4 regions of the Paenarthrobacter sp. NPDC058040 genome follow, and region 4 is predicted to be linked to each of the others. Evidence: riboswitches for the same ligand, from Rfam matches in the RefSeq annotation. Region 4 holds a riboswitch; each other region holds the start of a gene.
What was found. A riboswitch is a leader RNA that binds a small molecule or an ion and turns the genes downstream of it on or off. The one in region 4 is predicted to bind S-adenosylmethionine.
Positions count from the first base shown of each region.

Region 1: it holds a riboswitch for S-adenosylmethionine, as region 4 does, so the genes downstream of both, ACFVSJ_RS17900 (NADH:flavin oxidoreductase/NADH oxidase) here and ACFVSJ_RS16235 (hypothetical protein) in region 4, are expected to answer to the same signal.
Region 2: it holds a riboswitch for S-adenosylmethionine, as region 4 does, so the genes downstream of both, ACFVSJ_RS17510 (DUF1737 domain-containing protein) here and ACFVSJ_RS16235 (hypothetical protein) in region 4, are expected to answer to the same signal.
Region 3: it holds a riboswitch for S-adenosylmethionine, as region 4 does, so the genes downstream of both, ACFVSJ_RS21755 (LLM class flavin-dependent oxidoreductase) here and ACFVSJ_RS16235 (hypothetical protein) in region 4, are expected to answer to the same signal.

Region 1 covers NZ_JBHVRN010000013.1:14,153-17,419, forward strand. Annotated here, with positions in the region: gene ACFVSJ_RS17895 (LLM class flavin-dependent oxidoreductase) at 1-763, opposite strand, end outside; gene ACFVSJ_RS17900 (NADH:flavin oxidoreductase/NADH oxidase) at 773-1,879, opposite strand; SAM riboswitch class IV at 1,919-2,029, opposite strand; gene ACFVSJ_RS17905 (GAF and ANTAR domain-containing protein) at 2,380-3,090, shown strand; gene ACFVSJ_RS17910 (hypothetical protein) at 3,104-3,267, shown strand, end outside.
Region 2 covers NZ_JBHVRN010000012.1:105,200-108,466, forward strand. Annotated here, with positions in the region: gene ACFVSJ_RS17495 (hypothetical protein) at 1-249, opposite strand, end outside; gene ACFVSJ_RS17500 (O-succinylhomoserine sulfhydrylase) at 260-1,468, opposite strand; gene ACFVSJ_RS17505 (rhodanese-like domain-containing protein) at 1,471-1,881, opposite strand; gene ACFVSJ_RS17510 (DUF1737 domain-containing protein) at 1,878-2,138, opposite strand; SAM riboswitch class IV at 2,152-2,265, opposite strand; gene ACFVSJ_RS17515 (NtaA/DmoA family FMN-dependent monooxygenase) at 2,441-3,267, shown strand, end outside.
Region 3 covers NZ_JBHVRN010000018.1:78,801-82,067, forward strand. Annotated here, with positions in the region: gene ACFVSJ_RS21745 (rhodanese-like domain-containing protein) at 1-227, opposite strand, end outside; gene ACFVSJ_RS21750 (LLM class flavin-dependent oxidoreductase) at 266-1,408, opposite strand; SAM riboswitch class IV at 1,632-1,741, shown strand; gene ACFVSJ_RS21755 (LLM class flavin-dependent oxidoreductase) at 1,778-2,875, shown strand; gene ACFVSJ_RS21760 (NtaA/DmoA family FMN-dependent monooxygenase) at 2,923-3,267, shown strand, end outside.
Region 4 covers NZ_JBHVRN010000011.1:49,035-52,301, reverse strand. Annotated here, with positions in the region: gene ACFVSJ_RS16245 (VIT1/CCC1 transporter family protein) at 1-398, opposite strand, end outside; gene ACFVSJ_RS16240 (hypothetical protein) at 667-858, shown strand; gene ACFVSJ_RS16235 (hypothetical protein) at 855-1,148, opposite strand; SAM riboswitch class IV at 1,164-1,283, opposite strand; gene ACFVSJ_RS16230 (sodium:solute symporter) at 1,473-2,990, opposite strand; gene ACFVSJ_RS16225 (helix-turn-helix domain-containing protein) at 3,262-3,267, shown strand, end outside.

The sequences.
Region 1 (3,267 bases), on a different contig from region 4:
CTACCTCCAGGTCAGCCACGACGCGAAGGTCGCCCCGCCGTCGTTGTTCCGCCGCGGCGGCGGCGACACCCGCGACAGTGGCTGCACTGACCACCACTACGTCGGGCAGCTCAGCAGCCAACTGTGCGGGACGTCCGAACACCACAGGCTGGCCCTGTGGCGGGCGGGGTGTGATGGACGGGCCTTTGATGGAGAAGAATTCGCCTTTGAAGTCCGCGTAGTGGAACCTGTCCAGGTCCAGGAAGCGGTTGTTGGCGGCGTCGGCGATGAACACGCCGTCTTCCCACGTGTCCCATAGACGACGGGTGGCCGCGACTACCTCTGCGGCCTCGCGCTGGACCACGTTCCGGTCCTGGACCGGTTCCGAACCATAGCTCGCGGCGATCGCCGGCGACTCCAGCGCCTCGGCCAGCCAGCCTGAGCGGCCCCTCGATGCCCAGTCCAGGCTGGCCAGTTGGTTGGCAAGGTGGAATGGCTCCGCATGGATGGTGTTCACGGCGGGAACCAGGGCCAGCCGGTCCGTCATGGCAGCCACGAACGCTGCGACTTCCACGGTGTCCAAGCGGCCCGTCACGTTGGGGCTGCCCTGCCCAGTGCCGTCGCGGAAGGTGGCGAACGTGAAGCCGGCGGCTTCGGCCTTCGACGCGACGGCGGCGAAGCGCTTTGGCGTTAGCAGCTCCGTCGGTGGGTGGTTGGCCTGGCGCCAGGCAGCGGGGTGGGCTCCATCGCCGTCCAGTTCAATGCCGAGTGCAAACTTGCTCATGGAATTCCCCTACTTCCAGATCGCGCGTACGTATTGCTTTTGCCACAGCTGTTCTGCCGGCTTGTGCCCGAGTTCGTGCGCGGCCCGCAGCCCAAACGCCGGGTCCGCCAATCCGGCCCGGCCGACGAAAACTGCATCGGCAGTTCCCGATGCGACAATCCCTTCGGCTTCCTGCGGCGACGTGAGGAGCCCGACGGCGGCAACCGGCACCTCCGCTTTGGCGCCGATGTGCTGGGCGAGCGGCACTTGATAGCCCGGACCGAGCGGAATCCCGGCCGGAAGGATGCCGCCGCTGGAAACATCCACCAGATCTACCCCGTGCTCCCGCAACCAGCCCGAAACTTCGGCAGTGTCATGGACAGTGAGGCCGTTCTCCAGCCAATCCGTGGCCGAAAGCCGGACGAAGAGTGAAGGGCCCGTGGTGCCCAGGACCTGCCGGACGGCGTCCACAACCTCCAACAGCAGCCTGGCCCGGTTTTGGAGCGGGCCGCCGTAGTGGTCCGTGCGTTCATTGGAGAGAGGAGAGAGGAAGGTGTGCAGGAGGAAACCATGCCCGGCCTGGATTTCGACGACGTCGAACCCGGCACCGCGCGCACGGACGGCGCTGGACGCGAAGTCTTCCACGATGCTTCGTAGTTGCGCTTCGGTGGCCTGCTTTGGTTCGGGCGATCCGGGGAAGGCCAAGGGGGAGGCAGAGATGGGAGTCCACCCGCCGTCTTCAACAGGCAGGGGGCCCGGTACCGCATCCCACGGGGAGCGCAGGGACGCTTTCCGGCCTGCGTGGGAAAGCTGGATGCCGATCTTGGTGCCGCGTTCGTGGACGAAGTCGACGATGTCCTGCCAGGCCTGCTCCTGGTTGTCGTTCCACAGGCCGGTGTCGCCCAGGGAGATGCGGGCTTCCGGGGAAACAGCCGTGGCCTCGGCGAAGATCAGGCCGAAGCCGCCCGCTGCCCGTGCCCCGAGGTGGACCAGGTGCCACGGTCCCGGGATGCCGTCTTCCGCGGAGTACTGGCACATCGGTGAAAGCCAGAGCCGGTTGGCGAACGTGCGGTGCCCGAGGGTGATGGGTTGGAAGAGGCTGACTCTGGTTTGCGTAGCTGTTTGGGGCGCGTTCATGCAGCTCCTCGTGCTTCAGGGGCCGCAGACAGCCGGCTCGACATTCGCTTGCCGCAGGCGCGGCCAGGTCTGTTTCCGGAGCACCCCGCCACTTCAATGCCTGAGGGTTGCCACAGCACCAGCCGGTCCTTGGCGTGCTGACTCTTGACCTATGGCTCGAATCTAGGGCGGGCCCGGGCGGGCCAACAAACACGGTGTCTTGCGGCGTCAAGGGGAGAAATGGCGCGTCAAGGAAGGGCGCATTGCGTAACGATTACCGCATCGACGTGGCCTTTCACTGCTTCGCCGTGAGGACCCTTTGCCTCGTCCTCGATCGTCCAGGGCCGCGGCATCTGTAATTGTAAGGATACTTATTATAGGCTGGTACTGGAGAGGCATTCTGAGCGGCCAGGTGCCCTGCGTGAGGTCAATGATGCCAACCCCGAACGCCGACGCCCGTCGGAGCGTGCCTGTCCGGCGGCTCGTGATGCAATGAAAGGGGTTTGGCCGTGGGAGCTGAAATGCCATTGGCCGATGAATTGGTTGGAGTTTTTGCGCGTGCATCCCAAATGCTCCTTAGTGAGGAAACCGTCTCCAGCGCTCTGGGGCTGATCACCCACGCCGCCGTGTTGGCCGTCGACGATGCCTCCGGTGCGGGGGTGTCGCTGATGGATGCCGACGGCAGGCGCAGCAGTACCGCTTCGACAAGCAGCCTGGTTGCCCGGGCTGATGCGCTTCAATACGAACTTGGCCAGGGCCCGTGCCTGACAGCTTGGGCCTCCGGCCAGCCGGTGAAGGTCGACGATCTGCGCACCGACGGGCGCTGGCCTGAATGGTGTGCGGCGGCGGCGGATCTGGGGTTCCGTTCCTGCGTGAGCGTTCCGTTGCTTTCCAGTGACCTCGCCTTTGGCGCCATCAAGATTTACTGGGAAATGCCCCAGTACTCCTCTCCCCGCCTGATACAGCTCCTGGAGGTCTTTGCCGCGCAGGCCTCGATCTTCCTGATCAACGTCCAGGCCCGCGAGCGCGTGGCGATGCTCAGTGATCAGCTCAAGGCGACTCTGAGCCAGCGTGAGACCAATGGCACAGCCAAGGGAGTCATCATGGCCAGGCTTCACTTGAGCGAGGGAGAGACCATACTGCATCTGATCGCCAGATCAAGCAGGGAAGGCCGGCCGCTGCACGAAATTGCGCAGGAAGTAATCGAGGCGTTGCCGGGGCTCGGTTCGTGACCGGGGGTGAGCCATGGCGGTCCGTGGAGGCGAGGACGAACAACGAAGACGCTTCAGGATAGCGTTCGAGGCGGTGGACCTGACGCTGGAACAAGTCTGGATGGCGTACTTCGGCGTTGGTGGCATGTCCGGCATTGTCGAAGTCCAGGCCTATCTTTACGGGGCTTTGAGCCTTCC
Region 2 (3,267 bases), on a different contig from region 4:
GCGTGAAGCAACCGTGCCCCGGACAGCACGCGCGAACGCCATGAAACCGAAGGGCACTGCGACGGTTCCCGCAGCTGCCAGGTGTTGCCCCACGATCCAACCGCGTCGGCCGGCCTGGAGCATACGCAGCCGGTCTGCGGCATCGGGCGTGAGGTAGACGCGGCTGACCGGCGAGATTCCCACGAACCACACCACCGTGCCGGCGACGATGACCGCTCCGGCACGGCGATAGGGATACTTCCCGCTCATGGCATGAAGGTTAGACCTGTTTGAGGGCCTTCTCCAGATCCAGGATGAGGTCGTCCACGTCCTCGAGGCCCACGGACAAACGGACCACTCCATCAGAGAGCCCAATGGCCGCGCGACCTTCCGGACCCATGGCACGGTGAGTGGTGGTGGCCGGGTGGGTGATGAGGGACTTGGAGTCGCCCAGGTTGTTGGAGATGTCGATGACGCTGAGTCCATCGAGGAGCGCGAACGCGGATTCCTTGGCAGTACGGCCGCCGGACGGCGAGAGTTCGAAGGTCAGCACGGTGCCGCCGGCCTTCATTTGCTTGGTGGCGAGCTCGTACTGCGGGTGGGATCTCAGCAGCGGGTACTTGACCCAGCTGATGGCAGGCTGCTGTTCCAGCCATTCGGCGATCTTCAACGCCGAAGCGGAGCTGTGGTTCACGCGGAGCCCGATGGTCTCCAGTCCCTTGGTGAGGACCCAGGCGTTGAACGAGGACAGCGAGGGACCGGTGTGCCGCATGAGCTGCTTGACCGGGCCGTCGATGAATTCCTTGGTGCCCAGGATCGCGCCGCCCATGACGCGTCCCTGGCCGTCGATGTGCTTGGTCCCGGAGTACACAATGACGTCGGCGCCCAGGTCTCCACAGCGCTGCAGCAGGGGAGTGGCAAAGACATTGTCGACGACGACGGTCGCCCCCGCGGCATGCGCCAGTTCGCTGACGGCCGCGATGTCCACGATTTCCTGCATCGGGTTGGAGGGCGATTCGAAGAAGACGGCGGTGGTCGGCTCGGAGAGCGCTGCACGCCACTGCTCAAGGTCCGGTCCGTCAACGAAGACAGTCTCCACGCCCCAGCGCGGCAGGATCTCGTTGAGGATGACGAAGCAGGAGCCAAAGAGTGAGCGGGCGGCAACCACGCGGTCGCCGGCAGCCAGCAGGGCACCCAGGGCCGTGAACACTGCGGACATGCCGGACGCCGTCGCAAAGCATGCTTCGGTGCCCTCAAGCAGGCGCAGGCGCTCCTGGAACGTGGCGACGGTCGGGTTGCCGTAACGGGAGTAGACGAAGCGTTCGTCCTCGCCTGTGAAGGCGCGTTCGGCTGCGGCGGCTGATTCGTAGACGAAGCCTGAGTTCAGGAAAACAGGCTCGGCTGTTTCCTGGAAATTGGTACGGTCAAGGCCACCGCGAACGGCCTGGGTGTCTGGGCTCCAGCCGGCGGCGTCAGGGTTGAAAGTCACTTTTAGTCGTTCCCCAGGTTGGTGGGCAGGCCACGGTTCTTCCAGCCATTCACGGTTCGTTCGCCGTAACGGTCAGGTTCCCCCTCGAAGCCTTCAAGGACGTTGTAGGCCGTGAATCCGGCCTGGGTGGCGGCGATGGCGGCTGCGATGGAGCGCTGGCCCGAGCGGCAGATGAAAACAAGTTCCACGCCGTCGCCTTCGGGAGCCTGCTGCTGCAGGTCCTCGATGAAGCGGGAGTTCGGGATGCCACCAGCCAGGTTCCACTGGATGAACAACGGATCGTTCTCTGTGGCCTTGGTGTCGGGAATGCCAATGTGGGCCCATTCGCCCTCGGTCCGGACGTCCACCAGGATGGCGCCGTCTTCAAGCTTTGCCCACGCATCCTGCGGGGTCAGGTCACCGGCGTAGCTCATGCGTGGCCCTCGAATACTTCCTCGTAATTCTCCAACTCGTCCACGGCGCTGGCTACTGCGGCGTCGGAACTGGCGACGGCGGCAGGCAGGATCACGGCCTGGGCGACGATGACGTCGGTGCCGTTGAAGGTGGCCGCGGGATTGCCGTGCAGTACGTAGCCCTCGGCCAGGGCATTGCTGATGCGCTCGCAGAATTCACGGGTGTCGGGACCCGTGATCAGGCGGTAGGAAAGCTTTTCTTCAGTGGGTTCAGGCATTCGTGGTGCTCCTCAGTCACGCTTGCAGTTCGAAGTGTCGAATACGCCGAGTAGTCACCTGAGGCACCCCGCCGCGGGAGAGGGTTGCCGACCAGCAAGTCAGGGCTTAACGCTGGTGCTCATTACTCAAGAAAAACGTAACATCCGTGGCGCCATCGCCGCATTTGGGGACTGCGCCGCCGTCGTCATGTTGCGTAACCGGTACCCTGCAGGGCCGCTGAAGACGGGACCCAAATGTGACCTCCGGGGAGCATAATTGACGCAGTACGACCCCCTGTAACTTCGCATGAAATCAGGTCGCGGTGAACGGACACAGCAGTTCTACACTCAAGCCCATGCTTCATTTTGGATGGTTCGTGGGCCACGGCTTCGGAGTCCAGGGTTGGGGGACTCCCGGCTACGGGCTGGGTTATGACTGGAAGAAGCCCGCGTTGTACCAGGAAGCCGTGAGGGCGTTCGAGCGATCCGGCCTGGACTTGTTCATCATCGAGGACTCCCTGACTGTTCCGGACACCTACGGAGGTACCGCCGAAGTGTCCTTGGCGCACGCGTCCTTCGCTCCCAAGCACGATCCCCTGGCGCTGGTGCCATATTTGCTTTCCGCCACCGAACACCTCGGAATTGTGCCGACCGTCAGCGCGTCCTTCTACCCGCCCTTCACCGCGGCGCGCCTGCTGGCGACGCTGCAGCACTTCTCCGAGGGCCAGCTTGGCTGGAACGTGGTCACGTCCGGCAGCGACCTCGCCGCGCAGAATTACGGGCTTGACCAGCAGATCGAACACGACTTGCGGTACGAGAAGGCCGAGGAGTTCGTCGACGTCGTTAGGCGGCTGTGGCGGAGCTGGGAACCGGGCGCGGTGCTCGAAGACGTCGAGGCCGGGCGGTTCGCCGACCACACCAAAGTGCACCCCATCAACCATCAGGGGGACTTCTTCAAAGTCCGGGGACCGCTCAACACCGCGCCGTTGCCGGAGGAGCCCGTGCTGGTGCAGGCAGGCGCCTCGCCCCGCGGCAAGGCGTTCGCCGGGGGAAACGCGGACGTAGCGATCGCGTTGGCCCGCGGCGTGGACGGCATGAAGGCCTACCGTGACTCCATCCGGGAGGAGGCGGCGAAGGCGGGGAGGAACCC
Region 3 (3,267 bases), on a different contig from region 4:
TGGTCGGGCCCGGTGACCTGGCTGAGGCGGTGAGGCGAATCCGGCGCGAAGTCTTCCGCAACGTGCTCCCGGTTCACGATCACGGCGCCGGGTACTGCGCCGGTGCTGGCGCGGCCGCCTTCGCTGCGGACATCAATGAGCAGGACACCCTCTTGGATCAACGCGGCAGCTTCCTCCGCGGTGATGAGCTGGGTGTCTTCCTGGGTTTCGGTCGTTTGCGTAGTCATGGTGCTCCTTTTTTCGGTGTGGGTCATGGACAGGTTCTTCAGAGGCCCCAGGCCTCGGCGAGCAACTGATAGGAGTTCTCGCGGTCGGCGGGGTCATGGGCGATCGTCGTGATCAACAGTTCTTGGGCTCCGGTGGCACGTTGCAGGGTCCGCAGGTTTTCGCTCACCTGCTGCGGGTCGCCCACAAAGCGGGTGTCCAGCCGGTCCTTGACCAATGCTTCGGCTTCGGCGTCCAGGGTGAATTCGGTGGCGTCATCGGGCGATGGATACGGCACGGCACCTTGGCCGCTCCGGATTCCGTGCACCCACTGGGCGTAACCGCGGGCCAGCCGCCTGGCACTGAACTCCTCGGGGGCCACCAGGACGTCGGCGGAGACGATCACGCGCGGTTCCTGGAGCGTCGCCGAGGGCTTGAAGTGGGCCCGGTATTCCGCGATCGAGTCCAGGACGGTGGCCGGGGCCACGTGGTAGTTGGCGCCGAAGGGGAGGCCAAGCTTGCCTGCGAGCCTGGCACTGGGTCCTGCCGTGGAGCCGTGGATCCAGAACTGGGGTGCCTGGCCCAGGGCGGGCGTGGCCGTGACTTCCTCGCCGTGCTTGGTGCGGTAATCGCCCGTGAAGAAGCCGATGATGTCCTGGACATCGTTTTCGAAGTTGTCCGTGTCCCCGGGGAAGCGGCCCAGGAGTTCGCCTTGCAGCCGGAATTTTCGGGGCAGGACCGCGCCGAAGATCGGGCGGGGTGCCGGGACAACCAGGCCGTCCACCACTCGTTCGCCCGGCTCGTCCACAGCATCCGGCGCCACGAAACCCGGGGCCGGCTCGCTGGGGGACTTGGGCGGACCCGAACGGCCAAAGCCCAGGTCCAGCCTGTCCGGGAACACGGCGGCGAGGGTTCCTATGCTCTCCGCAATCTGCAGCGGACGGTAGTTGCCCAGCAGGGTTGCCGCCGTGCCCACCCGGATGGTCCGGGTTGCCGATGCCACGAGGCCCGCCAGGATGTGCGGGGCCGAACCTGCCACGCCGTCGTTGAGGTGGTGCTCCGCCAGCCAATAGCGCGAATAGCCCGCTGCTTCGGCGGCGACGGCCAGCGCGATGGTGCTCCGCAGGGCGTCGCCTGAACTCTGGTGGGCTGAGACGGGACTGAGGTCAAGGACTGACAGGGGGGTCACGGATGGCTTCGGCATGTCATGACACTACGGACGCCCACGGCGGTGCCAAAGCCCGGTTGTCACCCGGCTCAACTGGGCTACATGGTGCTCAATCCGGCGCAACGGAAAGTCACACCGGGCTCCCGGAATACCGGAAAATGACGAACTTGGCAGCCCTTTGACGCGGTGTTTCCCGCGTTGACTCCGCGCGTCGGGACCGTTTGTACATTCCTTGGAGCTGCTCCTAGATTCAATCCCAGGTCAAGAGTCAGCACGCCAAGGACCGGCTCGTGCTGCGGCAACCCTCAGGCATTAAGTGGCGGGGTGCTCCGGAAACAGACCTGGCCGCATGTGCGGCAAGTGAATGTCAACCGGCCGCGTGGCGGCCTCTGAAAAGAGAGAATCATGCCTTCCAACTCTGTACCCGAATTCCGTTCACGTGTGGTGGCCTTGGAGCTCGACGGCGATGGAGCCCACCCGGCTGCATGGCGAAAGGCCCTACATGAGCCGCAGGCACTGTTGGGGGGCCAGCGGATCCGTGAGACCGTCCAGGCGGCGGACATTGCGGGCTTCCATCTGGCCACCTTCAAGGACACGCGCGTTGTGGACGCCGGCAGCACCGGTATCGCCGGACGGCTCGACGCGATCCAACGGGCCGCCTTCGCCGCCCCCATCACCAGTTCGCTTGGACTGGTACCGGAAGCCGGAACGCTCTTCACTGAGCCGTTCCATGTGGCCACTCAACTGGCAAGCCTCGACTACTCCTCCCACGGCAGGGCCGGCTGGTTGGTGAACGCGGCCAACGTGGAGCAGGAAGCGCGTTCGGTGGGCCGGACACCGCTGCCGGCGCATGAAGCAACAAGCGAAGCAGCCGACGTGGTCCAAGCCAGCCGCAGGCTCTGGGATTCCTGGGAAGACGACGCCGTGATCCGCGACGCAGCCACCGGGCGCTACCTCGACCGGAACAAGCTGCATTACGCCGACTTCGAGGGCGAGCGTTTCTCGGTGAAAGGCCCGTCCATCATTCCGCGTCCGTTGCAGGGCCAGTTGGTGGTCTTCGCCCCCGCCGGCCTGCTTCCCGCCGTCGAAGCTGATGTGGCACTGGTGTCCGCGGACACCGCCGAAGCCCTCCCGCAAGCAGCCCAGGCAGCAGCCGCGGCCGGTGCGCCGCGGACCCTCGTGGAACTGGACGTCATCCTTGATTCCCGGGGCCAGTCTGCCGAGGACCGCTTGGCCGAGCTTGACGCGTACCAAGAATGGCAGGGCGGCGCCCGGTACGTCGGCGACGCGCAGGGCCTCATCGACCTCCTCACCACCTTGTTTGCGGCCGCCGACGGGGTCCGCCTCAAGCCTGCCGTCCTGGACATCGACCTCCCTGAGCTGGCCCACAAAGTTCTGCCCGCCCTGCACGAGAGCGGCCTGGTGGTTCCACCGGCTCCAGGATCAACGCTTCGTGAAGCGTTCAGCCTTCCCCGCCCCGCCAACCGCTACGCAGCGGCCTGAATGACGCGCACGCCCCGCCCAGAGCAACACATCCAGAGAGCAGAACCATGACCAAGCATCACCGCATCGCAGGCAACGGGCAGATCCAGTTCGGCGTCTTCTTCCAAGGCGTCAACCACACCACGGTCTGGAAGGACCCGGCCAGCGGCTCGCAGACTGACTTCGAGTCCTTCCGCCGCGTCGCCCAGACGGCCGAGCGTGGCCTCTTCACCGCCTTCTTCCTCGGAGAAGGGCTCCGCCTCCGTGAACACCTCGGCAAGATCCACGACTTCGACGTCGCAGGCCGCCCCGACGCGCAGACCGCCCTTGCCGCGCTCGCAGCCATCACTACCAACATCGGTTTGGTGGCAACGCAGAACACCACGTACAACGACCCCGCGGACCTTGCCCAC
Region 4 (3,267 bases):
GCCGGGGTTGCGTAGGGGTCCGTGCCGTAGGGGGAGCGCCCCTCAGCGCGTTGGGCAAGGGCCAGGACGAAGACTGAACCGAAATGCCGTGCCAGGAAACCAAGGAGCCGGCTGCGTGCGGAGGCTGCCTTGGGCATCCCTGCGTGTTCCCCGAGGAGCTTGAGCCAGTGGGCTTCGTGCCGGCCCTCAGCTTCGGCCAGGGCAAGGAGGATCTGGCGTTCCTCGCCGTCCCGGCGTTGCGCGAGTTCGCGGTAGACGGCAGCCTCGGCCCGTTCGTCCGCCAGGTACTGACGCCAGCGGCGGATGTCCGACTGCGTGGGCGTTCGAGGGATTTCTTCTTCGGGGCGGGAATCCGGAGCGGGGCTCGACGGACCATGGGATTCCTGGTGCTGTTGCACTGCTTCTCCTGTGCTCGGTGGGACGGTTACGGCCCCTTTGCACCGCCCACTGTACCGCTTATTTCCGCGGATTTTCGGCTGGTATTCCTCAACAGGAATGTTCGGCATGCCTTAATTCCGGCCCTTTTGGCACCGGAGCTCCGGCGCTGCGGAACCCTGCCTTGACCCCTCCCAAAGGCGGTGCTCAGATGGATAGACAGGGGCGGGGCATTTCCCGCATTTCGGTCAGTGGACCGCTTGGCGCGGCCCATGGGACGGAGGTTGAAACATGAGCACCGAATCACATCCGCACCACCCGGAACGGGCCACCATCGAATCGGATCCGGCCTACGACTACAACGAGGACCAGGAAGTGGATGAGGCCTGGACCGAGGACGACGAAGTGGCCGACGACGACGAACGCGTGGTGCCGCTCGACGGGCCCGAGGAAGAATTCCGCGGGGACGGCGACGAGCTTTAGGCCTCGTTGAGGGAGCGCAGACTGAATCGCCGTTCGCGCCCGGCGATACGTCCGACGGCGGCCACAGTCACCATCAGCGTCCGCGATGTGGAACACCACTGTGCGGTGCGGACGGACCGTGCCAACGCGTCTGCGAGGATCCTTGGCTCAGGATGGTGAAAGCTCAGTGCTTCGCCGCCAACAAACAAAGTCACCGCCCCTCCGACGAGGTCGACGGCGGGAATCACCGGAACAGTTTCGGCTGCGGTGAGGCTCGGGATCGGGAGGCCGGGTTCAGCTTGGTACGGCACGGACTTCTCCTTGGTGGAGTGCTCTTGCCCGCCCGGTTGTCTCTGGTCCGGTACGGGCCGCTTCCTCATCCGAACCACCCGTGAACATGGGGTTGGTGCGTGGCCAGTCGGAGCTTGGCGCCACATCTCTTGAAGCTGGGTCCTATCCTAAGCCCTTGCCGCTGCGGGCCCGCTCTGTTCCGTTGTGTGGCCCGCTCAACGCGCTTCGCGCCGGTTTTAGCACGCAGACCCGGCCCCGCAACGCGTGACTGGGGACGAAACAAACGGCGGCACCACCCGCGAAGGGTGATGCCGCCGTCGTGAATTGCTTTGGGTTGCAACCGCCTAGGCGGCAGGAGTGGTGAGTTCCTGGTCGGCCACCCGGGTTCCCGCAACACGGTCCGTCCAGGCTTTCATCACTGCGGGGTCGGTGGGCTTGCTGAACAGCGAGACCAGCACGTAGACCACAGCAGAGGCGATCAGGCCGTAGTAGATCGGTTCGTTGGCGTAGATTCCGTCCAACGGAGCCTTGGCATTGATCTCCAGGACGATCATGGTGCCGAGGGTCACTACCGAACCCACGGCCATGGATGCCGCTGCTGCCACACCCGTACCGCGCTTCCACACCAAGCCGCCAATGATGGCTACCAGGAGGCCGCCCACCAGGATGTCGTAGGCAATGGTCAGCGCGGCCACGACGTCCTTGGTGCTGATCGCGATGATGATCGCCACGATGCCGAGTCCCAGGACCCAGTAGCGGTTGGCCTTGACGTCGTGCTCCGGGTTCTCGGTGTCGTCGGTGTTGATGGTCTTGCCGAACCAGCTGGCCACGAACGGCACAACGTCTGCACGGGCAACCGTTGCCGCAGCGATCAGGGCGCCCGATGCGGTGGACATCATGGCTGCGACGGCTGCGGCCAGGACCAGGCCACCGATGCCGATCGGGAGCAAGTGCGTGGCAACTTCGGCGTATACGTCGTCCTTGGCCTTGATCTCAATGCCGGACAGGGCAACGCTTGCGGCCATGCCGATCAAGGCGCCGGCCAGACCGTAGAGGATGCAGTAGACGCCGGCCGTGGCACCGCCCCAGCGTGCAACCGTGGGGGTTTTGGCCGTGAAGACGCGCTGCCAGATGTCCTGGCCGATCAGCAGGCCGAGTGTGTAGACCACGAAGTAGGTGATGATCGTCTGGATTCCGATGCCATCGATCTGGAAGAAGCTGGCGTCGACGCGCTCGCGGATTCCATCCAGGCCACCAGCGGCATTCATGGCGAAGGGCAGCATGAGGAAGAAGATGCCCACCGTCTTGATGACGAACTGCACCTGGTCAGCCAGGGTGATTGACCACATCCCGCCGATGGTCGAGTACACGAGGACGATTGCGCCGCCGATGGCGATTGCCAGCCAGCGCTCCCAGCCGAAGAGGACCACGAAAATCGTTGCGTAGGCACCGGTGGAGGTGGCGCAGAGCATCAGCGTGTAGGCGAGCATGACGATGCCGGAAGTCTGGGTCGCCTTGCTGCCGTAGCGCAGGGTCAGCATCTGGGACACGGTGTAGATCTTGAGCTTCTGGATGGTTCCGGCAAACAGGAGGCTAAGCAGCAACACACCCGAACCGATGGCCACCACGAGCCACATGCCGGAGATACCGAATTTGTAGCCCAGGCCGACGCCGCCGACGGTGGATGCGCCACCCAGGACGACTGCGGCCATGGTGCCGGTGTAGAGGAACGGTCCCAGGCGGCGGCCGGCCACCAGGAAGTCGCTGTTGTTCTTGGTGCGGGACTTGCCCCACCAACCGAACGCCAGCATGGCAAGCAAATACACCACCACAATGGCGATGTTGATGAACGAAGAGTCCATGAGTGGCTCCTTGGAGCTGATGCACGGAGGTTGGGGTATTCGACGATACTCCTGCAGGGCGTCGAAGTCTCTGTGCTGACGAACGGAGGTTTGGACGTGTGTTGTGTGCCTCACAGACAACACTTGTTGCCTATGAGGATATGTTGTGATGGGAGTAACAGTCAAGGTGCTTTGGTCATGGTTCCGCGGATTCTGACTCTTTGCCGTTGCTGTCCGGCTACTATTGGCTCCAATGACAGGGCCTCACGGACGGGCCTGAAAGGTTTTGTGAATGAAG